One region of the Arthrobacter methylotrophus genome, then DNA from elsewhere that is predicted to be linked to it. Evidence: riboswitches for the same ligand, from Rfam matches in the RefSeq annotation. Region 1 holds a riboswitch; each other region holds the start of a gene.
What was found. A riboswitch is a leader RNA that binds a small molecule or an ion and turns the genes downstream of it on or off. The one in region 1 is predicted to bind cyclic di-AMP.
Positions count from the first base shown of each region.

Region 1 (9,940 bases):
CACTCCATGACCAACAACCTCCCGCAGCTTAGCCACCCGGACGGTTCCCCCATCCGCGCCTTGGTGGTGGACGACGAACCCAGCCTCGCCGAACTCATGAGCATGGGCCTGCGCATGGCAGGCTGGTCGGTGGCCGTGGCGTGCGACGGTCCCGCTGCGGTCAAGCTCGCCAAGGACTTCCGGCCGGATGTCCTGGTGCTCGATGTGATGCTTCCCGGATTCGACGGCGTTGAACTGTTGGGCAGGATCCGCGCCTTTGCGCCTGAGGTTCCCGCGCTCTTCCTTACCGCGAAGGACGACGTCCAGGACCGCATCCTTGGACTAGCCGCCGGCGGGGACGATTATGTCACCAAGCCGTTCAGCATGGAGGAAGTCCTGTTGCGCCTGCACCGACTGGTCCAGCGCTCGGGTGTGGCCGCGATGGACACGGCCGAACTGGTGGTGGGCGACCTGACCCTCAATGTAGATACCCGCGAGGTCACCCGAGGGGGCGAAGACATCCCGCTCACGGCAACCCAGTTCGAGCTCTTGCGCTACCTCATGGAAAATCCCAAGCGCGTGGTCAGCAAAGCCCAGATCCTGGACCGCGTCTGGGACTACGACTTTGGCGGCCAAGCCAACATCGTTGAGCTCTACATCTCTTACCTGCGCAAGAAGATCGAGGCCAACCACCCGCCCATGATCCACACAGTGCGCGGGGCCGGTTACGTCATCAAGCCTGCCGAATAGCCCGGAGCGCCGTATGTCCGCACTCTCGGGTATCCCCCGCCAATCCGATCATCAGTGGTTCAACCCTTCAACCTGGCATTTGCGCACGCGCCTGATCCTGGTCTCGATGGCGCTCCTCGTCGCCATTTGTGGAGCCGTGGGCGTGGTCAGTTACGCCTCCATGGACCTGTTCCTCACCAAGCAGCTTGACCAGCAACTCGTGCAGGCCTCCCATGGCCGCCCGCCCGCTGGAGATCCGAATGGGCGGCCGGATCCTTTGGATGCCCGCGGCCAAAGCATCGGCACGCTGAACGCACGCATTGCCGGCGGGCAAGTGAGCAGCGATGCCGGATTCTTGTCCTCCGACGCCACCCGTACGTCTTTGACCGCCAACGACGCCGCCGCTCTGTTGGCGCTCCCCCCCAACGGGCGCGCGGTTGATCTGAACCTTTCCAACGGTGGCTACAGGGTGGTGGCGAGCGCAACCCCCTACGGCGATGAGGTCATCACCGGGCTGCCCCTCGCATCGAAGGAGAACACCGAGGCCTTGCTTGTCTGGACCATGGTCCTGGTTTCCTTGGGAGGCTTGGTGTTGATCGGGCTCGCGGGAACTGTTCTGATCCGCCGCACCATGCGTCCCCTGGAGCAGCTTTCCGACGTCGCCACGAAGGTGTCCAAGCTTCCGCTCGACGCCGGCGAGGTGGCGCTCGCGGTGCGCGTTCCGGCGTCGGCGGCTCACCCAGGAACCGAGGTGGGCAGCGTCGGCCACGCTTTGAACCTCATGTTGGACAACGTCTCCAACGCGCTCGAGGCCCGGCAGCAGAGCGAAACCAAGGTGCGCCAGTTCGTGGCCGACGCCTCGCACGAGCTGCGCACTCCGCTGACCGCCATCCGCGGCTACACCGAACTCTTGCGCATGACCGAAACGTTCACCGAAGACGGCCGCAAGTCGCTGGCCCGGGTTCAAAGCCAGTCCGAACGCATGACCACCCTCGTGGAGGACCTCCTTCTGCTGGCCCGGCTTGATGAAGGCAAGGCCCCGGTGTTCACCGATGTGGACCTCACGCAGTTGGTGGTGGAGACCGTCAGCGATGAGAAGGTCATGGCTCCCGAGCACGTCTGGCAGCTCAAGTTACCGGACGAGCCCCTCACCGTCCGCGGCGATACCACGCAACTCCACCAGGTCCTGGCCAATCTGCTCTCCAACGCCCGCAAACACACGGAGGCGGGAACCACCGTTGTCACGGGGGTCATGCGCTCCGCCGATGGCAGTGCCGTGGTTACCGTGACCGATAACGGACCAGGCATCCCGCGCGAATTCCAGGGCAGGATCTTCTCGCGCTTTGCCCGTGCCGATGCGGCCCGCTCCGGTTCCGAGGGCACGTCAGGGCTCGGCTTGTCGATTGTGGAATCCATCGTCCAAGCCCACGGCGGTACCGTTGAAGTGACCTCGCGGCCGGGCCGGACGGAATTTGCCGTGCGCCTTCCAGCGGTCAGGACCGCCCTGGCCTGAAAGTGCACAAAGAAGCGTTCGACGACGGATGGTGGCGGGCGCAAGTCGACTCACCGGCGTCGTGATCTCCGTTACCCAAATGTGACTTAAGCGGAATCCTCCTGTACCGTCGATGGGTGCGCGGGATCGTTCCTGCCACCGCCGGGTAGGCGCCGAGCTCTGCCCCTCCCCGGTGCCAACAGTCCAGGCAGAGACGGGGGACCCAGGTCTCCGGGCAAGCGCTCATGTTGAGCCGGCCCTAGGGGTGAAGCCGTACCGCCACGATTCTCAGTGGCCACGGCCGGATGACCTCATCCGAATCCGACAGCTAACTCCGCAGGCGTTGAGAGGCAATCATCATGTCTGGTTCCAAGAATCAGTCGCGCCCTGTTGCGCGCCACCGCGGCGAACCTGCCGGAAAAAACAAGTCACGTACCACTTTGCGGCGAGTCGCGGCAAACCTCGGCACCGGCCAGCGGATGGCCGTTGTTGCCGGCGTTGTTGCCGTGTTCATTGGCGCAGGTGCGGCCACCCAAGCCGCCGGTCAAGCCCTCGATGCCCAGGACATGAGCCGGGCTTCCGAATCACGCACGGTACAGCCCTCAGCCACCGCGTCGGCGGCAGCCACGCCGTCGGCGAACGCTAGCTCCAAGCCGAGCGCCGCCCCGAGCCAGGCACCTTCCCCCGCTCCGAGCACCGGAGCACCCCAAGCACCCGCGCCCGCCGCTCCAGCGCCCGCCCCGGCAGCACCGGCAGCACCGGCCGCTCCTGTGGCCGTCGATGACCCCGCCGGCGCCCAGGCCTACGCCGCGAGCGTGCTTTCCTCCTACGGTTGGGGCCCGGGCGAAATGTCCGCCTTGACCACCCTGTGGAACAAGGAATCCGATTGGCGGACCACTGCCACCAACGCTTCCAGCGGCGCGTACGGCATTGTGCAGTCGCTTCCGGGCGAAAAGATGGCTTCCGAAGGCGCCGACTGGCAGAGCAACTACCAAACCCAGATCCGTTGGGGCCTGAACTACATCAAGGAACGCTACGGATCACCGTCTGCGGCTTGGGCCTTCCACTTGGCCCACAACTGGTACTAGACCGGCAAACAGGCATCGATGCGCGCGAGGTCCGTCCCACCAAGGGGCGGACCTCTGCGCCTTTGACCAGGCACATATCCACAGCCACGTCACAGGTTCCGCCTAAAGCCTTCATATTCCGCCGCGGCACTCTGGATACATGACGCTCATCGAATCCACCACAGGAACCTTGAAGGACCCCGCGGTGGTGCCGCCGCGCCTTCCCCACCAACCGAGCACCCCTGCTCACCGTTTCCCCCTCCAAGAAGGCGCTGTGCGACGCGCCCCTGTGGACACCCACACCACCATCCCCGTCCTCGATGTCACCATCCCGGTCTTCAATGAGGAGCACGACCTCGAAGAGTGCCTGCGCAGGCTCCACGACCACTTGCGCGAGTCCTTCCCGCACGGCTTCCGCATCACCGTGGCGGACAACGCCAGCACGGACAGCACCTTGAAAATCGCCGAGCGCGTGGCCAGGGAACTTCCGGAACTAGCGGTGGTCCATCTTGAGGAGAAGGGACGCGGCAACGCCTTGCGCAAGGTGTGGCTCGCCTCGCCGTCGCCGGTCCTGGCCTACATGGACGTGGATCTGTCCACGGACCTCGCCGCACTGGCACCCCTCTTGGCGCCGCTGATCTCCGGCCATTCAGACCTTGCCATCGGCACCAGGCTGACGCGCAACTCCCGGGTTGTCCGCGGGCCCAAGCGCGAATTCATCTCGCGCAGCTACAACCTGATGCTGCACTCGTTCATGGGAGCCCGCTTCAGCGATGCCCAATGCGGCTTCAAAGCGATCCGGGCCGATGTGGCACAACAGATCCTCCCGCACACCTTGGACAACTCGTGGTTCTTCGACACCGAGCTCCTGGTCCTTGCCGAACGCTGCGGTCTCCGTGTCCATGAGGTTCCCGTCGACTGGATCGACGATCCCCACTCCAGCGTGGACGTGGTGCGCACCGCTTTGGCCGACATACGCGGCATGGTCCGGCTCACCCGGGACCTGCTCTCCGGACGTATTCCCATCCCGGAACTGCGTGCGGCGCTTGCGCGCGGGCCACTCCCGGCGTCGTCGCGTACGGCGGAGCAGAATCCGCGCAGCAGCCTCTTCGGGCAATTGGTGCGTTTCGCCGCCATTGGTGCTGTATCGACCCTCGCCTATGTACTGATCTTCCTGTTGTGCCGTGGCTTTATGGATCCGCAGCTCGCCAACTTCCTTGCCTTGCTCGTCACGGCCATTGCCAACACGGGCGCTAACCGGCGCTTCACTTTCGGCATCCAGGGCGGCAACCCCGCACGCCACCATTTCGAGGGATTGATCGTCTTCGGCATCGGCCTTGCCCTCACTTCAGGAGCGCTCGCGTTAGTGCACAGTACGACGACGCCGGACCGTTGGGGCGAGCTCCTCACAGTAGTCGCAGCGAACCTCGCCGCCACCGCAGTCCGCTTCCTCCTGTTCCGGCTCTGGGTCTTCCGGCAGCCAGCCCGGCCAACAGCGCCAGAGCAGCCAACAGCGCCAGAGCAGCCGGCACCCACCACACAAGCCACCGCGCACACAGAAACGGCAGCATCATGACCTCCACGATTACTCCCGCAAGCACGGGAACCGCCGTCGAAACTGCCGACGAGGCACACGGCCGCCACTCGATAGGACCATCAGCTCCCGGCGGCACTCCGCGCTGGACCCGATACGCTTTTGGCGGGCAACCTCGTTGGGTACGGCCGTCCGCCGCGGGGCTCCTCATAGCCACCGCGTTCCTCTATCTCTGGAATCTCGCGGCCACGGGCTACGGAAACTCCTTCTACGCCGCCGCCATCCAGGCCGGCACCAAGAGCTGGACGGCTTTGCTGTTCGGTTCGCTCGACGCCGGGAATGCCATCACCGTGGACAAGCCGCCGGCCGCCCTGTGGATCCCTGCGCTGGCGGGCCGGATTTTCGGCTTCTCGCCCCTGAGCATGCTGGTTCCCGAGGCGCTCATGGGAGTGGCCGCCGTCGGGCTCCTCTATTTGACGGTCAAGCGCGTGTCCGGGCCGGGCGCGGGCTTGCTGGCCGGCGGCGCCTTGGCACTGACTCCGGTGGCGGCGCTCATGTTCCGGTTCAACAATCCCGACGCCATGCTGACCCTGTGCTTGGTGCTCGCGGCGTACTTCACCACCCGTGCCATCGAACGCGCGGGCTGGAAGTGGCTCGCCGCGGCAGGCGCAGTGGTGGGCCTGGCGTTCCTGAGCAAGATGCTGCAGGGATTCCTGATTGTTCCGGGCTTGGGACTCGCGTACCTCTGGGCCGCCCCCACCCCGTTGCGGCGCAGGCTGCTGCACCTGCTCGGCGCCTTGGCCGGTATCGCAGTGGTAGCCGGCAGCTACATCGCCCTCTTCCAGCTCACTCCGGCTTCTGCACGGCCTTACATGGCGGGATCGCAAACCAACAGCTTCCTTGAGCTCACTTTCGGCTACAACGGGCTGTCCCGCATCACCGGCTCGGGCGAAGGCGGCCCTGGCGGCGGTGGCGCTGGAGCACCCGGGGGCGCCTTCGGTGGCGGTGGTGGCGGCAACGCCGGCTTCGGCGGAACTGCCGGGATCACCCGCATGTTTGGCACGAGCTTCGGCGCCGAAATCTCCTGGCTCCTGCCTGCCGCGCTGATCCTGCTGGCCGCCGGCCTGTGGTTCACCCGCCGGGAAGCGCGTGCATCGCGTACCCGGGCCTCGCTCCTCCTGTGGGGTGGCTGGTTCCTGGTGACCGCGGGAATCCTCAGCTTCATGAGCGGCATCGTCCACCCGTACTACGCGGTAGCGCTCGCACCGGCCATCGCCGCCTTGGTGGGCATTGGCAGCGTTGAGCTGTGGCGTGGCCGCGGGTATTGGCCAGCCAGGATTGTCTTGTCCGTGGTAATCCTCGGTAGTTCAGCGTGGTCCGCGGTTCTCTTGGGCCGTGACGCCTCATGGCTTCCATGGTTGCGCATCGCGATCGTCGTCCTAGGCGTGGTAGCGGCCGCGGCAATCCTGCTTCGCGTCGACTCGCTGCGCTTTGTCGCTCAGAACACGGCCGGCCGGTTCCGGAACGCGGCTGCCGCGGCCGTCGTCGTCGTTTCCCTTCTGGCCGGCGGACTCGGTACTGCGGCGTGGACGCTCGCGACGGCGGCGACCGCGCACTCCGGTTCCATCCCGACGTCGGGACCCTCCGGTTCCGCCACGGGCGGCTTCGGAAACCGCACCAGGGGCTTTGGCGGCGGCACCATGGGCCAATCCGCGGGGCAGGCTGCAGGCGGCCCCGGTTCCGAGGGAACGGCCGACGCCGGGTTGACCGCGCTGCTGACGTCCACCACCACGAAGTGGTCCGCGATCGTCTCCGGGGCCACACAGGCAGCCAGCCTTGAGCTCGCCACGAACACCAACGTGATTGCGCTCGGCGGCTGGAATGGCGGCGATCCTTACCCGACACTGGCACAATTTCAAGACATGGTGGCCAAGGGACAAATCGGCTACTACATCGCCGGTGGCGGCCTGGGCGGCGGCGGATTCGGCGGCCAAGGCGGAAACTCCGAGGTAGCCGCTTGGGTGCAAGCCAACTTCCAAGCCCAGACGGTGGGCAACTCCACCGTCTACAAGCTGACAAAGTAGATTCCGATGACCACTTCCTCTTCCACAGACACCGGTTCCAAGCCAGGGCAGCCCGCTCAGCCATCGCGATTGCTTGAGCCGGCGCTCCCGGAAGGGCCCGCTCCCCGCGAACCGGGCAGCCCCGGAACAAGGGGCGAACGCCGGAACCGGGGCCCGCATGTCCTGCGACACCGTCTGGAGCTCGCTATCGTGCTCCTCGCGACGGCGGTCCTGTACCTCTGGAACCTTGGCGCCTCCGGCTGGGCCAACCCGTTCTATTCCGCGGCAGCCCAGGCCGGTTCGCAGAATTGGGCAGCCTGGTTCTTCGGATCATCCGACGCCGCCAACTCCATCACGGTGGACAAGCCGCCGGCGTCGCTATGGATCATGGGCCTCTCAGTGCGGATCTTCGGGCTAAGCTCCTGGAGCATCCTGGTACCCGAGGCACTCATGGGTGTCGCCACCGTGTGGCTGCTGTACGTGGCGGTCCGGCGCGCGGCGGCCCCTGCTCTGGACGATCCGCGGCTCGCGCACCGGGCGGGGCTGCTGGCCGCCGTCGTCATGGCCATCACCCCGGTGGCAACCCTCATGTTCCGTTTCAACAATCCGGACGCCCTGCTGGTGCTGCTCATGACGGCCGCCGGCTACGCCACGCTCCGTTCCATCCAGGAGAACAAGCTCCGCTGGATCCTGTTGGCCGGGGTGTTCCTGGGCTTTGGCTTCCTCACCAAACAACTCCAGGTGCTCCTGGTGGTTCCCGGTTTTGCCGTGGCGTACGTGGTTGCCGCCCAAGGTGGAGTAGGCCGTCGCCTGCTTCGGCTGCTCGGCGCAGGAGCAGCCATGGTGGTCTCGGCAGGATGGTGGCTCGCCGTCGTCGAACTCATTCCCGCGAATATGCGGCCATACATTGGCGGTTCACAGAACAACTCGATCCTGGAACTGACGCTCGGCTATAACGGCTTGGGCAGGCTCAGCGGCGACGAGACCGGAAGTGTTGGCGGGGGCAACGGCTGGGGAGTTCCCGGGCTGCTCCGGATGTTCAACAGCGAGTTCGGAGGCCAGATTGCCTGGTTGCTGCCGTCCGTGCTGCTCCTCGCGGGAGGGCTGCTGTGGCTGGGTCGGCGCGCCCCCCGCACTGACGGCGTCCGCGCCTCGGTGATCGTGTGGGGTTCGTGGGTGCTGGTCACCGGACTGGTTTTCAGCTTCATGGCGGGCATCATCCACCCCTACTACGCGGTAGCGCTGGCTCCGGGGATCGCCGGACTCGCCGGTTTGGGCGGGGCGCTTTTGTGGCAGCACCGCGCGCAGCTCGTGGCTGCGGTTCTGCTTGCCGCAGCCGTGACCGCTGCCGGATTGATGGCGTTCGGCCTCCTGGGCAGCACCCCGACCTTCGTGCCGTGGTTGCGGTGGCTGGTGTTGTTTGGTGGTTTCGCCGCCGCAGCCGGACTGCTCGCGGGACGCTTCGCCTCGCCTCTCCTCCAACGCACGACGGCGGTGCTCGCCCTCGCGGCCTCGCTCGCCGGCCCTCTGGCGTACTCCATTTCAACGGCATCCGTACCGCACAGTGGCGCAATCGTCAGCGCCGGTCCCGCCACCGGATTCGGTGGCTTCGGCGCAGGCGGCTTCGGCGCAGGCGGCTTCGGGCAAAACACGCCGCCTCGACCCCTCCAGCAGCCGGGGACCCAAGGCGGCTTTGGTGGCGCTCGGCAAGGCGGCATGGGCGGCTTGCTCGGCGCCAGCACGCCGTCGTCGGAATTGGTTTCCGCGCTGAAAACCGGAGCTGCGAACTACACTTGGGCGGCCGCCGTCGTTGGCTCCAACAATGCGGCCGGTTACCAGCTGGCCACCGAGCTGCCGGTCATGGCGGTGGGCGGCTTCAACGGCACGGACCCTGCCCCCACGCTCCAGCAGTTTGAACAGCTCGTGGCGCAAGGCAAGATCCACTACTTCATTGCCAGCGGGACCATGCAAGCCAACAGCGGATCGAACGATCCGGCCCAGATCGCGCAATGGGTGGCTGCGAACTTCCAAGCACAGACCATCGGCGGGACCAGTGTGTACGCGCTGGCGGGCTAAGGGCGGCTAGAACCGGAGCTCGACCACCCGGCGGCCCGAAGCGTCCAGACCGGCCATGGCAGTGACAGCTGAGTAATCCGCGATCTGCCAGAGCCCTTCCGCCGCCTCGCCGCCGGCGTCGCCCACCACCACGGTCCGCATGCCCGCCGCACGGGCGGCAGCGATGCCCGCCGGGGCATCTTCGAAGACGACCACGTCGGCAGGCTCGGCACCCAACAGCGCGGCTGCCGTGAGGTAGCCTTCAGGGTCCGGCTTGCCGCGCGTCACTGCCTCAGCGGTAACAGTGGTCGCTGGCATCTCGAGTCCGGCTGCCTTCATGCGCGCGCTGGCGAGGATGCGATCGGCCGAGGTGACCATGGCGACGGCGTCGGAAGGCAGGGACTCCAGCAAGTCCGCGGCCCCTGGCAACGCCACTATTCCATCCGTCCGGGTCCGTTCCATCTCGCCGAGTTCCTCGGCGAGCGCATCGAGGTCAGCTCCCTCTGGGGCGAAGCGACGCACCGTGTCCTTGGCCTGGATCCCGTGCGAAGTCCGCAGGATCTCTTCGATGTCCAGGCCATACCGGCCCGCGAATTCGCTCCATACTTGCTCCACGATCGCGGTGGAATCCACCAGGGTGCCGTCCATATCGAAGAGGACTGCCCGGACAGCCAGGGTTTTCACGGCTTCAGCAGAAAAGTTCATGCATCCATCCTGCCTGCCCTGCGGCTCCGCTGCCCAACTCTTACAGTGTGAGTCCTAACCGTTGGGCCGGTGCGGGATGTATTGGACGGCCCATTTGTTGCCGTCCGGATCGGCGAAGTAGACGAAGTGACCCCAGTCCTGGACGTCGATGTCGCTGACGTCCACGCCATTGGCCTTGAGCTGGCTGTGGGCCTCATGGATGTCGCCCACCACCATCTGCAGGCTCGGGGCAGTGCCTGGAGGTGCGTCGTTGAGTCCCTCCCCGATGCAGATGGAGCAGGCCGAGCCCGGTGGCGTCAACTGGACAAAGCGGATG
Region 1 covers NZ_BAABED010000001.1:3,897,781-3,907,720, forward strand. The annotation lists gene ABD884_RS20045 (response regulator transcription factor) at 1-729, shown strand, start outside; gene ABD884_RS20050 (sensor histidine kinase) at 743-2,221, shown strand; cyclic di-AMP (ydaO/yuaA leader) riboswitch at 2,385-2,557, shown strand; gene ABD884_RS20055 (aggregation-promoting factor C-terminal-like domain-containing protein) at 2,560-3,288, shown strand; gene ABD884_RS20060 (glycosyltransferase) at 3,428-4,843, shown strand; gene ABD884_RS20065 (ArnT family glycosyltransferase) at 4,840-6,885, shown strand; gene ABD884_RS20070 (ArnT family glycosyltransferase) at 6,892-8,940, shown strand; gene ABD884_RS20075 (HAD-IA family hydrolase) at 8,947-9,624, opposite strand; gene ABD884_RS20080 (VOC family protein) at 9,679-9,940, opposite strand, start outside.

Region 2 (9,940 bases), 380 kb from region 1:
TGGCCGGCCGGGGCTTCGAGGTACTCCAGCGGGCTTACGGTGAAGCGTGCCTTGCCGATGTCCGTCGCGAACGTCCGGGTGTCGCGCGGCGGATTGGGCAGCACGAAACCATTCTTGGTCCGGACCCTCGCGTTGAAGTCCTGGAAGCCGGGGATCACCCTGGAGATGTGGTCGCGGATGACGTCGTAGTCTTCGGCCATGGCACGCCAATCCACCGGGTGGTTGTCCCCGAGGACCGCCTGAGCCATGCGTGCGACGATGACGGGTTCGCTGAGCAGGTGGTCCGAGACCGGAGTCAGCCGGCCCTGGGTGGAGTGGATCACGGACATGGAGTCTTCCACCGAGAGGATCTGACGGCCGCCTGGGTGCTTGTCGTCGCTGTCCGTTCTGCCCAGGGTAGGCAGGATCAGGGAGGTCTTGCCATGCACTACGTGGGCACGGTTGGGTTTGGTAGAGATGTGTACCGTCAGCCCGGCCCTCTTCAGCCCTTCCTCCAGCGCAACGGTGTCCGAGCCCGCCGCCGCGAAGTTACCGCCCATGGAGACGAACACATCCACGTCGCCCTTCTCCAAGGCGTGCTGGGTTTCCACGGAGTCGTAGCCGTGTGCCCGTGGCATCGTGAATCCGAATTCCTTGTCGAGAGCTGCGAGGAAGCCCTCCGAAGGCTTCTCCCAGATACCCATGGTGCGGTCGCCCTGCACGTTGGAGTGGCCGCGGACGGGGCAAGCTCCGGCGCCCCTCTTGCCGAAGTTGCCTTGGAGGAGCAGGAGGTTGATGATTTCCCGCAAGGTATCTACGGAGTGCGGCTGCTGAGTCAGGCCGAGCGCCCAGCAAATGATGGTGCCCTTCGAAGCGGCCAGCATGCCCGCCACCTTGGTGATTTCGATGCGGCTCAGGCCCGTGGCGCGTTCCGTCTCCTCCCAGTCCAGGGTTGCCCGTGCGTCGGCGTAAGCCTCGAAGCCGTCGGTCTGCGCCTCGATGAAGGCGCTGTCCACCACGGTGCCCGGCTTCCGCTTCTCTTCTTCCAGCAGGAGGTGGCCCAGCGCTTGGAACAAAGCGAGGTCCCCACCTACCTTGATCTGCAGGAATTCGTCCGCGATGTCCGTCCCACCGCCCACCACGCCGTTGAGGGACTGGGGATCCTTGAAGTTCAGGAGCCCGGCTTCGGGCAACGGATTAACGGCGACAACCTTGCCGCCGTTGTTCTTGCAATCGCGCAGGGCGGAGAGCATGCGCGGGTGGTTGGTTCCCGGGTTTTGGCCTACCACGAGCACCAGTTGCGCCTCGTGGATGTCTTCCAAGGAGACGGTACCTTTACCGATGCCGATGGTCGGGTTCAGGGCGCTGCCGGAGGACTCGTGGCACATGTTCGAGCAGTCGGGCAGGTTGTTGGTGCCCAGGCTCCGGGCGAAGAGCTGGTACATGAAGGCGGTCTCGTTGGCGGTCCGCCCCGAGGTGTAGAAGACACAGCGGTCCGGGGTGGTGGCGTTTACGTGCTCACCGATCAGGGCGAAAGCGTCCGCCCAGCTGATCGGCGAATAGTGTGTTTCGCCCGGGCGAATGACGACGGGCTCGGCGATGCGTCCTTGGCTGCCCAGCCAGTACTCGGTCTTGTCCTCAAGCTCGGCCAAAGAATGCCGGGCCCAAAACGCCGCGTCGACCACCCGCGTGGTGCTTTCTTCGGCAATGGCTTTGGCACCGTTTTCGCAGAACTCGGCGGGACTGCGTTTGCCCGTAATAGACTCCGGCCAAGCGCACCCGGGACAATCGAAACCGTCCCGCTGGTTGACGCGGAGCATCGACTTGACGGTCCGGCTCACACCGGCTTGGGCCCAGCCCCGTTCCAATGCGACGGTGACTGCCTTGACACCGGCGGCGGAGCGCTTGGGCGGGTGGACTTGGAGATCATCTTCATTGATATCCTGCTCGGGAGCATGCCTGTTCATGATCCCATCATTGCAAGGCCTGACTCCCGATTCCACCTGTGTCCATTCTTGGCCGGAAGATGTCAGCCGGTCAGGGCACTCCAGTCCACTGGACCTGATGAAACCTTGCGGCTGGGCCTGGCGGGAGTCTTCTTGGCTTGGCCCTCCGGAGGCTTCGCCGCGGGAAGCGGAGGCCCCCAAGGCAAGGGAAAAGCGGGCACGGCCTCGCCCAGCTGCGCGCCGTGGGGTGGCACCACCATGACTCCGTCCGCACTCGCGAGCCCCCGCATCATCCCCGGCCCCGCGTGCTGCGCCGGAGAGGCCAAACCGTACACGAACCTGAAGGGAAGCAAGCGGGTGCGTCCAGGATCGGCGTCGAGCATCGCTCCGCTTGGCACCTCTTCGATGTCGGACAGCGTTCCGTGCCCGAGTCCAGCGAGCAACGGCGCCCCGATCGTGAAGAGCGCCATCATGGCAGCGAGCGGGTTCCCGGGAAGCCCCACCACAAAGCGTCCGTCAGGCAGTTCGGCCAAGACGGCGGGATGTCCCGGCCGCATCGCAATGCCATCAATCAACAAGCGGCCCCCGAGCTCCGCAATGGCCCGCCGGAAGTGGTCCGTCCCCGAGCGGCCCGTACCCCCTGTGGTGATAACGACGTCGGCGGGTGGCCTATCCGGCGACAATTCGCCTTCTTCCAGGCCCGAGAGCCATTCTTCATAGGAGTCGCCCACTTTGAGCTGCTCGCCGCGGATCCCGCCAAGGAGTTCGACGACGGCGCCAAGCTGGGGCCCGAAGGTATCCCGCACCCGGCCGGGGACCGGCACACCCGCGGTCACCACTTCTGAGCCGGTCATGAGCAGCTTCACGTGAGGTTTGCCCAGGACGTCGAGTTCGTCGCGACCTGTCAGGGCGGCCAGGGCGAGGTGGGCGGGGTTCAGGACCACCCCGGATGCGATCAGCAGCTCGCCCGCCCCGGCTTCTTCTCCCGCGTTGCGGATATGTTGCCCATTGTGCGGTTCGCCGGGCTTGGCGTTCCCGCCGAGCGCGAGGACCGGCAAGCCATCTTCGTCAGTGGTCAGGACCCCGCTCTCGCTGCGGAGCACAGCCTTGGCCCCCGGCGGGATCAGACCGCCGGTAACAATAGGGCTCGCCTGGTGCGGAGCCAGCCGATGGCCTGGTTCGGCGAGGATCCACGGGCCGCTACCGTTGACAGCCCAGCCATCCATCGCCGAGGAAGCGTAGTGCGGCACGTCCTGCAGTGCGCGGACATCCGCGGCCAAGATCCTGCCGAGGGCGTCCTTCAGGGCTACGGGTGCGGCCGGAATGGGCGTGGCACAGTCGAAGGCAATTTGCCGGGCCTCCGCCCACAGGTGGTCGGCGTGCGGGACATGCTCGGCGTGCGGGTCCTCGGCGCTCTGGCCAGGGGCTTCCGTCATCCGGCGTCGATTCCGGGGTTCGTATAGTCCTTGGCGAGCGTGCGTGCCAGGCCCAGCGCGGCATCCATCGACGCGGTTTCAGTCGCCTGGCCCGAACCTGCGGCACGTCCGGCGGCGAAACCGGCAATGAAGGTGGTCAAAGGAGCTGCCGGACGGACGACTGAATGCGCGGCTACGCCTGCCAAAGACAGGATCTCGTTGATGTCGATCTCGACGTCTTCGAGCTGGAATGCCTGCATCAGGCTCCTGCACCATTCCTCAAGCGTTTCTTCTTGGCTCTTCACGATCGGCCTCCACAGTCCGGTACAGCTTTTGTCACGGCTGGTCGCCGTCTACGCCGAGCGCCGCGGCATCACCCCAGGTATCCACGTCATCGGTGGAACCAGCGGGGACTGGTACGGCTAGCAGATCAAGCCTAGCAAGCAGCCGGAAGACTGCGGCATTGGCCAGGCCACCCTGTTCTGCTGCCGCCAGCACTTCCCGTTGCAAAGCGGAGAACCGGTAGACCCCGAGCAATGGCTGTCTTCGGCCATCGGCTGATACGGATATGGCCCCCTCCGCGTCCGGGTGCTCGGCAAGCTCGCTGAGCAGGACTGGAACCGCGGTACCAGCGAACGGCATATCGCAGGCCATGACGAGTACCCACCGCGCGTGTGTCCCGCTTGGCAATCGACCGTGCCCGGCCCGGGTTACATCGTCTTGTTCAAGGGCAGCGAGCCCGGCTTCGATCGCGGCCGCCGGTCCGGCGAATGGGGGGTCCTCGCGGGCGGTCAGGGTCCCGTCCGGCAATGTACCGGGATCCGGCCCGACGACGACGACGGTGCCGGCACCATGCGCTGCCTCCAGGGCGCGCTGGAGGAGCGTGGCGCCGCCAAATTTGAGCTCGGCTTTGGGCACGCCACCTAGGCGGGAGGACTTCCCACCCGCCAAGATCACCGCATCAAAGTCCACCCGCCCAGATTACCCGGGAAGCAGGCTCAATTCCGGTTCAGGCCGCCGATTCGGGCAAGAGGAAGGGATCCCATGCGGGCGCAGGTTTCTCAAGCTCCTTGATTTGCCAGATAGTCCCGGTAGGCGCCGCCGGAGTGAACCTCAGTTTCCAGCCCATCTCGGCCGGTGTGTGGTCACTCTTGGCGTTGTTGCAGCGTAGGCACGCCGCCACCAGGTTTTCCCAGGAATCCGCGCCGCCCCTGGATTTGGGGTGGACGTGGTCAATGGTGTGAGCTGCTTTCCCGCAATAGGCGCAACGGTGACCGTCGCGGCGCAAGACGCCGCGGCGTGTGACCGCTGTGATCGTGTTGTACCTTGGCCGGATGTAGCGATTGAGGAGGATCACGGACGGACGTCCGAGAATCTCCTGTGGCCCGACGACAGGCTCGTCGCCTTCAGCCACTACGCTCGCTTTTCCGGTGAGCACAAGGACCAGCGCCCGGCGGAAGGTTACTACCGCCAGCGGTTCATATCCAGCATTCAGAACGAGTGTGCGCATGCACGTACCTCTTCACGGCCGCACCCGTCAGGGGCGCGAGGGCCGGCTGCCCTCTGCATGTACGGGCTGTGGATCGACACCACAAGAGTAAACACGCGGAGGCCAGATCAACGAATCCGCGAGTGGGTTCCGGGACTGTGTCGGGCAAAATTCATGTCCCGGACACGTCGCGGGAACCTCCGAATCGTCCGAAGAGCGGGTCTGGAATTGGGTCCCAAGGTTCCCAAGGCAGTGATTTAGCGCATGCCGGTTAAAACGAAACATCCCCGCAAGCACTCCAGCGGGGATGTTTCAAGAAGCTATTTAGCCACCAACGCGGATGAAAACCGGGCCGGAGCCGACGTTGACGCTGTACAGGGCGGTGGTGCCACCGTTCCAGCCACCGTGGACCGCCATGCCGTTGCCGACGTAAACGGCGATGTGGGCCATGCCCATGCCACCGTTCTGGTAGTAAACAAGGTCACCCGGCTGTGCTTCAGCGGCGCTGACGGTGCGGCCCAGGGAAAGGTAGTCTGCCGGCCAGCCGTGGAAGTTGATTCCCACGGCAGCCAGGGAGTTCGACGCCAGGGCGGTGCAGTCCTGGGCAACGCCGAGCTGAGCGTAGGCTGCAGCGGCAATTGCTGCACCCCTGCCGCTGGCAAGCTTGGTAGCAGGTGAAGCGGGGGTGGAGACAGAGAGCGTTGCGGTGGCCGTAGCGGCACCGGCCGTGGCGGCGGGGGCGGCAACGGCTTCCTGGACGGCAACAGGAGCAGCAACAACTGGAGCGGCTTCGGTCGAAACAGCCGGACGCTCGTACTTGATCGCGACCGAGGAGTCGGCCGCAATGCTGGCTTGGGCGATGGACTGGACTTCCAAAGTGGAGGTCCCAGTGGACTCGCGGGGGACGTTGGTTTCGGCAGCGTTCGCTGCGATACCGCTAGTGAGGACCAGTCCGGACGCAGCGGCGATAACTGCTGCCTGACGGCCTACGCCACCGGCGTTGCTGCCGACTGATTTAGCGATAACGGCAAGCGAGTTGGTCTTGGTGACCGCGGCACGGTGGCGCGCAAGAGTAGAGCGTGAAGACACGTAAGAGGCCTCTCCCTATGCCCGCGAGGTAAGCTGTCGGATTCGGATGGGAGTCATCCGGCCGCGCCACTCCCCTTCGGAAGCTGCGCGACTTAACCCCAAGGCCATCGGTGAAGATGGCCAAAAGTTGGGTCCCCCGCCTCTGCCAGACGATGTTTTGCGAACGGAACCTCGGGCAGTGGCAGAGCTAGGCAATCCACCCGAGTGCATCAACTCTCTAAAAGTTGATGCGTGTTAGACGGTACATGAGTTTTGGCTGAATGTCACATTCAGGTCACGGCGCGTGACAAGCATGCGATAGGCGGCCATCGGATTGGCTACAGCCAGCCCAAGGGGTCGACAACGTTGCCGTTGACCATGACTTCAAAATGGAGGTGGCAGCCGGTAGAGGCGCCCGTAGTGCCGCTCAGGGCGAGCACATCGCCACGGCTGACCATTTGGCCCACCTGGACGTTGAACGAGGACAAGTGGTTGTACGTGGTTTCCAGGCCATTGCCGTGGTCCACCACAATGCGGTTTCCGCCGCCGTAAGGGTGCCAGCCAGCGAAGGTGACTTTGCCGGCGGCGGCCGCGTGGACCGGGGTGCCGCATTGGGCCACGAAGTCCTGGCCCCGGTGGAATTCTCCCAAACCGCCCGTGATCGGGTTCACGCGGTAGCCGAAGGGCGAGGCCGTGGTCAGGGTGTCCAGCGGCGCCCCGAGTGTTCCCTTGGAGGAAGACGTGGTGATGCTACCGACGGACTGAGCGCTCAAGAGTTGTTTGAGCTTGCTGTCCGGATCTGCCGTAGTGGACACTGCGGCGCGGCTGAAGTCGATCGTGGCACTTGCTGCCGCAGGAATCTCGGGCTGGTTTCCCGCGGAAGGGGTGGACTGGCTTGACTCGGACGCAGCCGTCATGGCGCCGGTGCCGGGCATTGCGACGGTCAGGAGGAGGCCTGTGGTGGCCAGGGCGACGCCTGCCTTCTGTCCAGCACCGCTCGCGGCCGCGAAATCGGCCATTTGCCGCAAGGGTCCTTTGCGTCGGCGGAATTCGCGATGCGGATCGCGGGGCCGTGGTTCGTGCGCAGCGACGCCGGCGGTCCGCAGCTCGGCAGTAGAACCGGACGCGCGTCTACGGCCCCTGGTGTTCTGCGTGGTCAAAGTCTTCCTCTCTGGCAAGCCTGCGAAGTTAGCTGTCGGATTCGGATCAGAGAGTGCATGGACCCGGTCCGCGCGAAGCACTCGAAGCACAGTGGAGTCCCTGAAAGGGTCCTGCGCTTTGTGCACTTCCGCTGCGGACTTCACCCCAAGGCCGCCTTTCGGCGACCGCTGATGGTTCCCCCGCTTCTGCCGATGAATGGACTAATCCACCTGACCCGCCGGCAGAACTGGGCTTCGAATCAGGTAACGCTTTGGTATCGGCGCCAGTAGCCAACTATAGGGGATTAACCCCGACGGTAATAATTTCGTTATCTTTGCCGGGCGCGCTGCTGAAGAAGGCTAAGCGACGGTCACAAACACGTGCGAAGCGACCTCCGGGGGAAGCTCCAGCGCACCATCTATATTGGGTACGCGAACGGAGATGTACTCCCCCACACGCTCCAAGGAAACCCTGGCGCCCGGGCGGATTCCACCCTCGTCGAACTGCACCAACAGCTCCGGCTCAACCTGAATCGGTTCGGCCAGGCGACTGACAGTGACTCGGTTCTCCGGCGAGTATTCGTTCATCGCTTCAAGAAGGTTGACCACGCCATCCGTAAAGGCATGGGACGCTACTCCGCCCAATGCTTCGAGTCCTGGGATGGGATTGCCATACGGAGATTCCGTGGGGTGGTCCAGAAGTTCGTAGAGGCGCCGTTCCACCCGTTCGCTCATGACGTGCTCCCAGCGGCACGCTTCGTCGTGAACGTAGGCCCAGTCCAGTCCGATGACATCGGCCAGCAGACGCTCGGCGAGCCGGTGCTTACGCATCACCTCGGTGGCGCGTTTCCGTCCGGTTTCGGTCAACTCGAGGTGCCGGTCGTTTGAAACAATCACCAAGCCGTCGCGCTCCATCCGGCCGATCGTCTGCGAAACGGTCGGACCGGAGTGCCGCAAGCGCTCGGCGATGCGGGCGCGAAGAGCCACGATGTTCTCTTCTTCAAGCTCCAAAATGGTCCGAAGATACATCTCAGTGGTATCAATCAGATCCGTCATCCAGCTCAGCTCCTCGAGCGCAGTATCTTGGGTGTGTCCACCGTATCGGGGCCACCTCAACGGTCGAACAGACGGTCGACCCGCCGGCCGTCCCGGGCCGGGCGCCAGCTCCAAGCTTAGCTTATTTGGAATTACTCCGGATAATCCCGTTCGCGTACTCCTGCGCGCCACGGCAAAACTTTTCCACGTGGCGGACTGTGACACCGTCGGTTCTGCCCCGGGCTGCGGAGTCAGGCAGAATTGGGGAGTCGAAGGGGCAGAGATGCCACCTGCCACGACCCATCTAGGCCGCTACTTCACCATTGGAGCATCCCGTGAGCGACAACAGCATCACTATCCCCGCCGATTTGCTGCCCAAGGACGGCCGCTTCGGTGCCGGCCCCTCCAAGGTCCGCCCGGAGCAGATCGAGGCCTTGTCCGCAGCATCGACGTCGATCCTCGGCACCTCCCACCGCCAGGCACCAGTCAAGAACCTGGTGGGCTCGGTCCGCGAGGGACTCAGCCAGTTCTTCCGCGCGCCCGAGGGTTACGAGGTGATTCTCGGCGTCGGCGGCTCCACCGCGTTCTGGGACGTCGCCAGCTTCGGTCTGGTGGAGAAGAAGGCCCAACACCTTTCTTTTGGTGAGTTCGGCTCGAAGTTCGCCTCGGCCACCAACAAGGCTCCTTTCCTGGAGGCTTCCTCCATCATCACCTCCGAGCCGGGCACACGGCCGGTTTCCCGGGCAGAAGCAGGCGTGGACGTCTACGCCTGGCCGCAGAATGAAACCTCAACCGGCGTCGCCGCTCCCGTCAAGCGCGTTCAGGGCAGCGACGACGGCGCCTTGGTCCTGGTGGACGCCACGTCCGCGGCCGGCGGCCTGGATGTTGATGTTGCCGAGGCCGATGTCTACTACTTCGCGCCGCAAAAGAACTTCGCCTCCGACGGCGGCCTGTGGCTCGGTCTTTTCTCCCCGGCTGCACTGGAACGCGCCGCCCGCATCAAAGCGAGCGGCCGCTGGATCCCCGATTTCCTGGATCTGCAGACGGCCATCGACAACTCGAGGCTCAACCAGACCTACAACACGCCGTCCCTGTCCACCTTGGTGACGCTGGACGCACAGATCCAGTGGCTCAACAGCAACGGCGGTTTGGACTTCGCCAGCAAGCGCACTGCGGACTCCGCCAGCCGGATTTACGACTGGGCCGAGGCTTCCGAGTACGCCACCCCATTCGTGGCCAAGGCCGAAGATCGCTCCAATGTCATCGCCACGATCGATTTCGACGAGTCGCTCGACGCCGCGGCCATCGCCAAGGTGCTGCGTTCCAATGGGATCGTGGACACGGAACCGTACCGCAAGCTCGGCCGCAACCAGCTCCGCGTCGCTACGTTCGTTGCCATTGAACCGGACGACGTCTCGGCGTTGCTTGCGAGCATCGACTTCGTCGTGGGCGAACTGAAGAAATAACGTCTGCCGCATTCCAGCGGTCAGGAGCGGTCGGCGTCGTCCGGGTATGGATCCCGGGCGGCGTCAGCTTCTTTAACGGCGTCAGCCCTTTTAACAGCGCCGTCTCCTTCGGCACCACGGGAGCCTTGGGATTCGATGCGGAAGAACCGCAAGCCACCGGCGCTGCGATCGAAGCGGAGCCGCAGCTGACGTGCGCGGATAATCCAGATGATGCCGACGACGGCGGTGCTTGCGCCGGCAGCCGCTGCCACCCCGACGGCCCAGCGGGGGCCTGCCACATTGGCCACCCAGCCAACGAAGGGAGCCCCAATGGGGGTTCCACCCATGAATATGGCCATGTACAGTGCCATGACCCTCCCGCGCATGACCGGTTCAGTGGTGGACTGCACATAGCCGTTGGCGC
Region 2 covers NZ_BAABED010000001.1:3,516,827-3,526,766, forward strand. The annotation lists gene ABD884_RS18200 (FdhF/YdeP family oxidoreductase) at 1-1,946, opposite strand, end outside; gene ABD884_RS18205 (molybdopterin molybdotransferase MoeA) at 2,009-3,361, opposite strand; gene ABD884_RS18210 (DUF6457 domain-containing protein) at 3,358-3,645, opposite strand; gene mobA (molybdenum cofactor guanylyltransferase) at 3,677-4,312, opposite strand; gene ABD884_RS18220 (HNH endonuclease) at 4,350-4,850, opposite strand; gene ABD884_RS18225 (NlpC/P60 family protein) at 5,154-5,918, opposite strand; cyclic di-AMP (ydaO/yuaA leader) riboswitch at 5,923-6,090, opposite strand; gene ABD884_RS18230 (M23 family metallopeptidase) at 6,236-7,057, opposite strand; cyclic di-AMP (ydaO/yuaA leader) riboswitch at 7,060-7,270, opposite strand; gene ABD884_RS18235 (iron-dependent transcriptional repressor DtxR) at 7,397-8,092, opposite strand; gene serC (phosphoserine transaminase) at 8,407-9,537, shown strand; gene ABD884_RS18245 (MFS transporter) at 9,558-9,940, opposite strand, start outside.
Region 2: linked by a shared signal. The riboswitch ahead of ABD884_RS18230 (M23 family metallopeptidase) and the one ahead of ABD884_RS20055 (aggregation-promoting factor C-terminal-like domain-containing protein) in region 1 are both predicted to bind cyclic di-AMP.

Region 3 (9,940 bases), 820 kb from region 1:
CGGCAGTGGTCATTTCCCCGGCCAAGGAAGATGACCGTGCTGCGTGGGATGGAGGGGTCGCGGGTGCTTGACCCTTTGGCTGAAGAATATTTGCAGGCGGACGAGGATGATCGAGCCCTGCTCTTCACGGCTGCCTACAACAACTTTTCCGGACAGGTTCTTGGATACCTGCGCGCCCGCGGAGTAGACGATCCGGAAGCAGTCACGCAGGACGTGTTCCTGGCCCTCTATCCCAAACTGGATTCCCTCCGCGGAGGCCTCCAGGGGGCGAAGTCCCTGCTTTTCTCCATCGCGCATGCCCGGATGGTGGATCATTACCGCAAGCGCGAGCGGACTCCGGATTCCGCGCCCTATGAACCCGATCTGGACGTGCGGAGTGCGCCTTCGGCTGAGGACCAGGCATTCGGACATAGGGACGGACTGGGCGTGACCGAGTTACTGGCCGACCTCAGCACCGACCACCGCGAGGTCCTGGCATTGAGGGTCGTCGCGGACCTCTCGGTAGAAGAAACAGCGGACATCATGGGCAAGTCCCAAGGAGCCGTGAAGCAGTTGCAGCGCAGGGCATTGAGTGCACTCAGAGAACGTGCACTACTAAGGAACGGCACACCATGAGCGAAAAATCCGCGTCCTGCGGCGAACAGGGCATCGACCGCCTGCTTGCTGAAGCCGGACTCGATGAAGCGTACGAGATCCGGCCGGAGCTGCTGGAACTGCGCGCCCTCGCGGGCGCCCGGCCACAGCCATCGGCCGCCGTGCAAGCCCTGATGGTGCCTGCACGCGTCGCGGCTGTCCCTCGCGCGGCTGCACCTGCACCTGTTGACGAACTGGCGGCCCGCCGTCGTCAGAAGGGCCGCATGACCTTCGCCGCCGTTGCCGTTGCAGCGTCCCTGGCGGCCGGGGCCACTGCCGCTGCGGCGTCCGACGGCGGCATCCCAGGCACCATTGAGCATCTGGGCGCGGCAGTGGGGGCCGTCGTCAAGCAGCTCACGCCCGGATCGGGCGGCAGCGCTCCACGACAGCAGGGGACACCTTCCGGACAGGGTCCCACGCCAAGCCGCGAGACCAGCGTTCCCACATCGCCCACCCCGGCGCCGAGCAGCCCGGACACTCCCGGCAGCAGCACGCATCCCACGCCGCATTCGACTCCCGGGACCACAGCACCCGGTTCCCGGACGGGGGATCCCCACAAAGGACTGCAGGACGTAGCGAAGGGCCGGCCTTCACCGGTGACGATTCCGACGCCCGCATTCCCCACGCCCACGCTCCCATTGCCTCAGCCCGTTCCCTCGGTGGTTCTCCCGGGCAACCCGGTCAAACCGTAGTAACGGTGTAACCACTTAAATCACGACGGCGGGGTGCGGCTTCCCAAGGAAGCCGCACCCACACACCGTTTATCGGACAGTCCCGGCTTGTTAAAAGCTAGGCGGAGACCAGGTTGTGCCAGTCGGCCACGAGGGGCAAGCCGTGTGCTTCGGATACCGAGCGGTGTGTGACCTTGCCTGCGGCGATGTTGAGGCCGGCTGCGAGGGCGGGGTCGCGGTCGAACGCGGCCTTGACGCCGAGGTTGGCCAGGGCCACGGCGTAGCGCAGGGTGACGTTGGTCAGTGCGTAGGTGGAGGTGTTCGGAACGGCGCCGGGCATGTTGGCGACGCAGTAGAAGATCGTGTTGTGGACCTTGTAGGTGGGTTCCTGGTGGGTGGTGGGGTGGGTGTCCTCGAAGCAGCCGCCCTGGTCTACGGCGATGTCCACGAGCACGGAGCCGGGCTTCATGCGGGAGACCAGCTCGTTGGTGACCAGTTTGGGGGCTTTGGCGCCCGGGATCAGGACGGAGCCGATCACGAGGTCCGCGTCGATGACTGACTTTTCGATTTCGTACGCGTTGGAGGCGACAGTCTTCAGGCGGCCTTGGTAGAGGGTGTCCAGTTCGCGCAGGCGGTTGATGTTGATGTCCATGATGGTGACGTCGGCGCCGAGGCCTAGGGCCATGGCGGCTGCGTTGGTTCCGGCGACGCCGGCGCCGAGGACAACGACTTTGGCGGGGCGGACACCCGGAACGCCGCCCAGCAGGACGCCCTTGCCACCCGCCGGAGCCATGAGGGAGGAGGCGCCGACGACGACCGACAGGCGGCCGGCGACCTCGGACATCGGTGCCAGGAGGGGAAGGGTGCGGCCGTCCTGGACGGTTTCGTAGGCGATGGCCGTGACGCCGGAGTTGATGAGTTCCTGGGTCAGTTCAGGTTCCGCCGCGAGGTGCAGGTAGGTGAAGAGGATCAGGTCCTTGCGGAAGCGGTGGTATTCGGCCTTGATGGGTTCCTTGACCTTCATGACCATGTCGGCGCCTGCCCAGACGTCGTCGGCTTCGGCTACGATTTCCGCGCCGGCAACGGCGTATTCCTCGTCTGTGATGCCGGAGCCCACGCCTGCGCCCCGCTCGACCAACACGGTGTGTCCGTGGGTGCGGAACTCATGAACCCCCGCGGCGGTGATGGCAACGCGGAATTCGTTGTTCTTGATCTCTTTGGGGACACCGATAATCATTTTGGGCTCCATGTTCGAAAGGCTTCAACGGCCTTTTTCTGCGGGGGACTGTGTTTCCAGAATAAATCCGCTGTGAGGCAGGCGACACGAAAGGTGATAGCCGTCTTAGCGGACTTCCGCATGATTTCAAGGTTTTCGCCTTGGCAGACTCGACATTTGTCGATGCTGGAAGCGTCAGGTGTCGCCTGATGTTCGTCGAGCAAAGTAGTCTTTCCTCCATGCAACAGGACGTGGAAAAGATCGTCGAGGATGTCGCGCTCAAGTTGGGCCGCGGCCTCTCCCTGGAAGATCTCGACGGCGTCCTCCTCGCCTACAGTTCCAACCAGTCCCACGCCGACAGGGTGCGCGTGAATTTCCTGCTGAGCAAAAGGGTCCCACTGGACGTCAGTGCATGGCAGCTCTCGCACGGCATCGCCACCGCGGTGCGTCCCGTCGTCGTGCCTGCCAACGAAGAACTCGGCATGGTGGGGCGGGTCTGCGTCCCGCTGCTGGTCCGCGGTTTCCGCGTGGGATACCTCTGGGTCCAACAGGACCTTGACGAGCAAACGGCGACGGCGATCCTCGCCCAGCTGCCGGGCGTCCGGGACGAGTTGGACCTCCTTTCGGGGCTGCTGCTCGATTCAAACACTGCGGAGTCCGAGTTCCGGCGTCAGCGGGAGCAAGACTTCCTGGCCGCATGCCACGGCGAATCCAACGCCGTGGCAGCAGTGGCCGGATGGAAGGAAATCCAAGGCAGGGGTCCGTGGCAACTGGTGACCGTGCTCGACGCGGAGAACAGCGGCGGCGTCGCCGATCCCATCGCGGCCACCTTGACGCACCGTTCCGCCGCGCTGCAGGCCACCATCGGCGTCGACTCCGTGCTTTTCAGTGCCGGCACTGAGACGCATGCGGTCTTGTTGTTCCGTGAAACAGCTGGCAGGGCCGAACACGCCCAGGTCCTGGTCCATTATCAGCTGGAGCTCGCCAAGCGCGCCGGCCGGAGGGTGGACCGGGTCATTTTGGGCATCAGCGAACCGTTCTCGGTTATCCGCCAACTAGGGCGGGCGTACCGCCAATCGAAGCTCGCGGCCCAGGCGGCCGCCGTCGATCCTCGACTCGGCGAGCTCGTGGACAGCCGCGCGGCAGGAATCTACCAACTATTCGAGCGCTTGCAGGCGCCCGGCGGTTGGGACGATTCGAGCTCGTCCAACTTCCAGGCGATCGAGGATGCCGACCGCAACGGGGAGCTCTTGCCCGTGCTCGAACTGCTCTACGACAGCGACGGCTCGGTGCAGGAGGTGGCCGCGACGCTGCATCTGCATCGAAGCAGTATCTACAACCGGCTGGCCCGGGTGCGGCAGCTCATTGGTGCTGATCCTCTGAACGGTGTGATTCGGCTTGAATTGCACGCGGCGTTGAAGGCCCGGCGGTGGGCTGTGCGACCGCGGATCTGAGGTTGCGCCGGCTCAGTGCCTCGACAACCTCAACCGGAGGCCGCAGTGCCAACGGTCCGGGCGGCGTTGAACCGCTGGCATCCAAGGGCGTGCGCAACACTGTCCGTGCCACTGGACAGAAGGTGTTTTGTGCGGTCCCATCCTCACTGCAGGGCCTGGCTTGCCGGGTCCAAAATTGTGCCCAGATCCAGGCCTGACTGAGCGGGCTGCGGTGAACCCGTCGAGGCGCTGCGCTTTCCCGGTGGCTTCGAGTGAGCTGGCGGCGTCGGAGAGGACGGGTCGCTCGGCGAGGGGGACGGAGAGGACGGGTCGCTCGGTTCCGGCGTCGGGGTTGGGGCCGGTGTGACCGTGACCGGTGGAACCGGGCCGGGGGCAGGAGCCGGCTGAGCGGGGGCGGGAACGGCTGGCGCGGGGGCAAGGATCGGGGGCAGGGTTGACGGGATGACCGAAGGAACCTGAACCGAGAGTGACGGTGCCGGAACGCTGGAAGGTGCGACGGCGGGCGTGCCTCGCGGGGGTTGCGCCGGCTCCGCGGTTTGACCTGCTTTGGCGGTTGGCGTGGCTGCCGAAAGTGAAGCGGTTGCGGTGGGGGAGATGCTGGCCGCTGCGGAGGGGGGGCCGGACAGGGGGGAAGCTTCGGTATTTGCCGTGGACACGTCTTGGGCCGGGGATTCGTGCCCGAAGAAGGGCAGCTCGAGGGCCTGGCTGACGGAAGCTGCCGCCAGCAGGATGCCCAGGGCTCCTGTCACCATTACCATCCGGTGGCTCATCGTCCGGACGGTTGCAGTCTTCTTGAGGACGATATGCGGTTCCTGGTTGAACGACGAACCGGTGAAGGACGCCGGAGCATGGTTGGGACGCGAGGCCGTGTGTGCTTCCGCGGTGGCCTCGGTGGCGATCATCGCTATGGCTGCAGTCTCGCTGGTTTGAGCCGCTCGTTTCCGTTCGGCCGCTCGGGCGGCCGCGCGGGTGGTGGGTACCGCCGTCGAACGTGAAGGTTCAGATGCTGGCGCCGGAATGAACGGGGCGCTGCCTTCGGCACGACGGCGTCCGCTTGGTTTGGTGCGCTCGCGCGCCACTTGGGCACGACGAGGCTGATCCATGGTTGGGGACACGGTGATTGCCTCTCAACGCCTTCGAGGTTAGCTGTCGGGTTCGGACGAGGCCGTCCGGCCGCGCGTGGCGGCTTCACCCCAAGGGCCCATGGAGAACTAGGCCCGGAGACTCTGGGTCCCCCGTCTCTGCCGCGGTTCTGGCGGATTCCGGGTTGCGGCAGAGCTCGGCGTCAGCCCGGAAGCGGCCCGCTGGGGATTGGGTCGCGCCCTCGACGTTACAACAGCCGCACGGTAAAGTCACATTTGGGTAACGGGGCGGATGGTCGGTATTCCTCCTCCGCGAGTCCCCGACAGACGTGGTAGGCGGGTGACTCCAGCGGCAGCGAGCTCTACCGCCGAAGAACCACCCCTTCGCTACTCGCTGGTGCTTTCCCCGTCCGCCGCCGGCTTCTTGCTCTTCTGTGTCTCCAGCCACGCCATGATGTCCGCGAGCCGGATGCGGCGGTGCGTGCCGCGGTATTCGACAGGGATTTCGCCACGATCGGTCATGTTGCGCAGGTAGGTGTGCGAGATCCCCGCAAGTTCAGCCGCCCGCGACGTTGTGAGCATTTCCTCCACGCTACTGACCGTCACTGCTTCGCCGCGGCCTAGCCGGCCAAGGAGGTCGACCACGGCGTCCCTGGCCTCATCTGGCAGCCGGTGAACGGTGCCGTCCACGAAAACGGTGATGTCGTTGCTGTCCTGGAGCGAGCGTGCCAGGTTCCGGGCGTCGTCCAGGGCCAAGCCGGGCGTCACGCGGGGAGCTATCAATGCCATGGCAGAAGCCTAGCTGTATGCCTCCTCTATCGTGTTAGATTCACGCCTATGGTCAATTACCCAGCCGTTCCGGATCCGGGCACAGCCGTCGCTACGGCAATCGAGCTCCTGGCGCGGCAAGGGTACGAGGCGACATCCGTGGATGATCTCGCCGAAGCAACCGGCATGAGCCGCAGTACGTTCTTCCGGAAGTTCGGCTCCAAAGAGGACGTTGTGTTCGCGGACCACGACCGGATACTGGCGCGGGTTCAGGAACAGCTTTCGCGCACGACGGCGGATCCGTTTCGTCCCGTTGTGGATGCGGCGCTCTTGGTCTTTGGCCACCATGTGGGCAATCGGAAGACCTCCCTCGCCCGCTACGAACTTCTGCACCAGGTACCTGCTCTTCGAGACCGCGAACTCGTCATGACGCATCGCTATCAGCGCGCCTTCCGGAACCACCTCTTGTCTGCCCTGCCCGTGGGGGAGAGCCGGGAGGTTACCGCCGTGGCCTTCGCTGCAGCCGTGGTTGCCGTGCACAACAGCATCCTGCGCCAATGGCTGCGGGCAATTGCTGCTGGTGGGGAACAATGCGAGGGCGTCGAGCGCGGCGAGCGTGATGCGCGGGAAGCCGAAGCCCAAGGGTTGGCCGTCCGGCTCGGGCGTGAATTGGGCGCTTTGGCCGATACTTTTGCCCGGGTTTCAGCCGGCGAGGCGAGCAGTGTGCCAGCCGGAGCGTCGTCCGCGGAAAGTGGCCGTCCCGCCGTCGTGGTTGCTGTCTTTGATCCGGCAGCGGGCACGGAAGAGATCCTTCAAGCGGTCCGGGACGCCCTGGCTTAGCTCTTTTTCGACGCCGGCGTCGGATTTTGCTGAAACTGAGTTCCTTGACATGAAACTCAGTGTCAGCGCATGCTGGGAGCGGAGAACGCAACCCTGAGTGAGGAACCACCCATGACCACGACGTCCGAGAGCACTTCCGAAGAACTCGATGCCGTTTTCCCGGCGGGCACCATGGAGCCCGAGTATGTCCTGGGCGGCGCGCTGGATCCGGATCCCGCCTCCGTCTTCAAGGACGTCAGCCACGAGGATCGGGCCTACTGGGACCGCGCCCGGACCTTCGTCCAAGACGAGGTCCTTCCTGTGATCGCCGGGTACTGGGAGCGCGCGGAGTACCCGCTGCACCTTGTGAAACGCCTGGGCGAGCTCGACCTGCTGCGCGACGGAATCGACGTGGACGGCTTTCCGGCCATGAGCAAGACCGCTGCCGGGCTGGTCACCATGGAACTGAGCCGCGGCGACGGCTCCATGGGTACCGTGGTTGCCGTCCAGGGCGGTCTGGCTTTGCGTTCGGTGGCTGAATGCGGTTCCCCGGAGCAGCAGGCCAGATGGCTTTCCTCGCTGGCCCGAGCCGAAGAATACGGCGCCTTCGCCCTGACTGAACCGGCGCACGGCTCCGACTCGGTGGGGCTTGAAACGACCGCAACCGCCGCCGCCGGCGGTTATGTGCTCAACGGCGAAAAGAAGTGGATAGGCAACGGTTCGATCGGCGGGCTGACGGTGGTGTGGGCCCGTGGCGACGACGGACAGGTTCATGGCTACCTCGTTCCGCAGGATTCTCCGGGCTATTCCGCCACGACCATTGACGGCAAGCTCTCCCTCCGGGCGATCTGGCAGGCGCACATCCGGCTTGAGAACGTCTTTGTGCCGGTGAAAAATGTCCTGCCGGGTGCCCGGGGCTTCAAGGACACGGCCCGCGTCCTCTTGGCGACCCGGCTGGGAGTGGCTTGGTCCGCCGTCGGGCATGCCACGGCCTGCTACGAGACGGCGGTGCAGTACGCAGGCCAGCGCCAGCAGTTCGGCCGCCCTTTGGCTGCCTCGCAGATTGTGCAGGAGCGACTTGCCCGGATGCATTCCGAGCTCGCGACCATGCAGCTCATGGTCATGCAGATGACCCGGCTGGACGAAGAAGGCGTCCTGACCCCAGCGCAGGCGGCGCTCGCAAAGTTCACATGCACCCGCACCGCCCGAAGCGTTGCTTCGAATGCGCGGGACCTGCTGGGTGGCAACGGAATCCTGTTGGCCAACCGCGTGGCCCGGCACTTCGCCGACATAGAGGGCATCCATACCTATGAAGGCACGGAGACGGTCCAAGCCTTGATTATCGGACGCTCCATCACGGGTATCTCCGCCTTCGCCTGAGCGCCACCCCCGGGCCCCCCGCCACCCCTGTGCACCCCCCTGACGCTCGCTCATCTATATGGCCAAAGTCGCGGACGCTCGCTCGGATATGAGGCGAATCGACGGGACGCTCCTGCAATCTGCACAAGCGCGCCTTTTCGGCCGGTCCTGTTTCTGCAGGAGGGTTTGGCTGGGGGCCGTCATACGTGAGCGAGGATCGGGTGACGACGTCGCCCTTCGCCGCACCAAGCGTCATGAGCGAAAGGATGCTGTCAGAGCCCGAGTTCCTCAAGGATTGGCAGCTTGGCGCGGACCCAGGCCTTTGCGTCAAGCGCATCAGGTGCACTGAGCGCAAGCCGGGCCAGCTCCTGCGCCTGCTCCAGGGTCACCGTCTTCAGTACGGTTCCGACGGCGGCCAGCGAGCGGGCGGTCATGGACAGCGTGGATACGCCCAAACCAACCAGTACGACGGCGAGGGCCGGGTCCGCGGCCGCTTCACCGCAGACGCCCACGGGTTTGTTGTTGCCTTCTTCCGCTGACCCGGCAACCGTCAGCTGCACGAGACGCAGGACGGCAGGCTGCCACGGGGTATTGAGGTCGGCAAGGGGGCCGAGCTGCCGGTCGGCGGCCATGGCGTACTGGGTGAGGTCGTTGGTGCCCAAGGACGCGAAGCCCACGTGGCGCAGGACCGAAGCCGCCGTCAGTGCCGCAGAAGGGACTTCCACCATGACGCCGGGTGTCTTGATTCCCGCGGCGCCGCACAGTGCGGCAAAGCGGGCGGCTTCCGCCTGCGTCGAGATCATGGGCGCCATGACCCACACGTCGGCTTCTGATTCGCTGGCCGCGATGGCGATGGCCTCGAGTTGGCGTTCCAAAACGCCGGGCGTGGTGAAGTCGGTGCGGTAGCCGCGCACGCCGAGGGCCGGGTTGGGCTCGGTGGCGTCGGTGAGGAAGGGGAGGGGTTTGTCGGCACCGGCGTCAAGGGTCCGGAGCACTACCTTCTTGCCAGGGAAGGCGTCGAACACGCCCCGGTAGGCGGCAGCTTGTTCCAGTACGGTCGGCTCGGTGTCGCGTTCCAGGAAGCAGAATTCGGTGCGGAACAGCCCCACTCCCTGGGCGCCCAGCGCGGCGGCCGCGGCAGCGTCCTTGGCCCCGCCCACATTGGCGAGAAGCGGTACCAGGTGGCCGTCCGCCGTCGTGCCGTTTCCGTCAAAAACCGCCAGAGTGGCGGCATTTTCGAGCCACGCGCGGGCGGCTTCCCGCTGTTCGGGGGACGGTTCGAGGGCGAGGGAGCCCGCGGCGCCGTCGACGAAGACTTCGGCGCCGTCCGGGATCTCGTCCACTCCGCGCGCGGCGACGACGGCGGGCAGCCCGAGCGAGCGCGCGATGATCGCCGTATGGGATTGCGGTCCGCCGCCAGAAGTGACCAGTGCTGTCACGACGGCGGGGTCCAGCGTTGCGGTGTCGGCGGGGGCCAGGTCTTCGGCCACCAGGATGAAGGGAGTGTCCGACGCCGGGATGCCCGGGGCGGGGACGCCGCGAAGTTCGGCGACGATCCGCGCGCGGACGTCCAGGACGTCGGTGGCTCGTTCGGCCATGTACCCGCCCAGGTTGTGGAGCATTTCCGACACGGATGCGCCGGCTTCCCAGATGGCGCGTTCGGCGGAGCTGCCGTTGTTGTTGATGAGCTTGGTGGCCGACTTCAGGAGCATGGTGTCCTTGGCCATCAGTGCGGTGGCTTCGAGCACGGCCTTGCCGTCACCGCTGGCCTTGTCCGCGCGTGCTTTGAGTTCGTCGTGGACTGACTGGGCTGCCGTTTTCAGTCGCGCGACAGCCTCTTCCGCGGTGGTGGAAGAGGCTAGCTGCTCTCCCGACGGCGGTTCGCTGACTGGCTTGGGCATCTGGCGGATAGTGCCAATGACGCGGCCGGGGCTGACG
Region 3 covers NZ_BAABED010000001.1:4,716,163-4,726,102, forward strand. The annotation lists gene ABD884_RS24275 (RNA polymerase sigma factor) at 64-615, shown strand; gene ABD884_RS24280 (hypothetical protein) at 612-1,325, shown strand; gene ald (alanine dehydrogenase) at 1,423-2,541, opposite strand; gene ABD884_RS24290 (PucR family transcriptional regulator) at 2,760-3,974, shown strand; gene ABD884_RS24295 (hypothetical protein) at 4,118-5,089, opposite strand; cyclic di-AMP (ydaO/yuaA leader) riboswitch at 5,092-5,242, opposite strand; gene ABD884_RS24300 (helix-turn-helix domain-containing protein) at 5,444-5,845, opposite strand; gene ABD884_RS24305 (TetR family transcriptional regulator) at 5,894-6,664, shown strand; gene ABD884_RS24310 (acyl-CoA dehydrogenase family protein) at 6,776-8,023, shown strand; gene ptsP (phosphoenolpyruvate--protein phosphotransferase) at 8,275-9,940, opposite strand, start outside.
Region 3: linked by a shared signal. The riboswitch ahead of ABD884_RS24295 (hypothetical protein) and the one ahead of ABD884_RS20055 (aggregation-promoting factor C-terminal-like domain-containing protein) in region 1 are both predicted to bind cyclic di-AMP.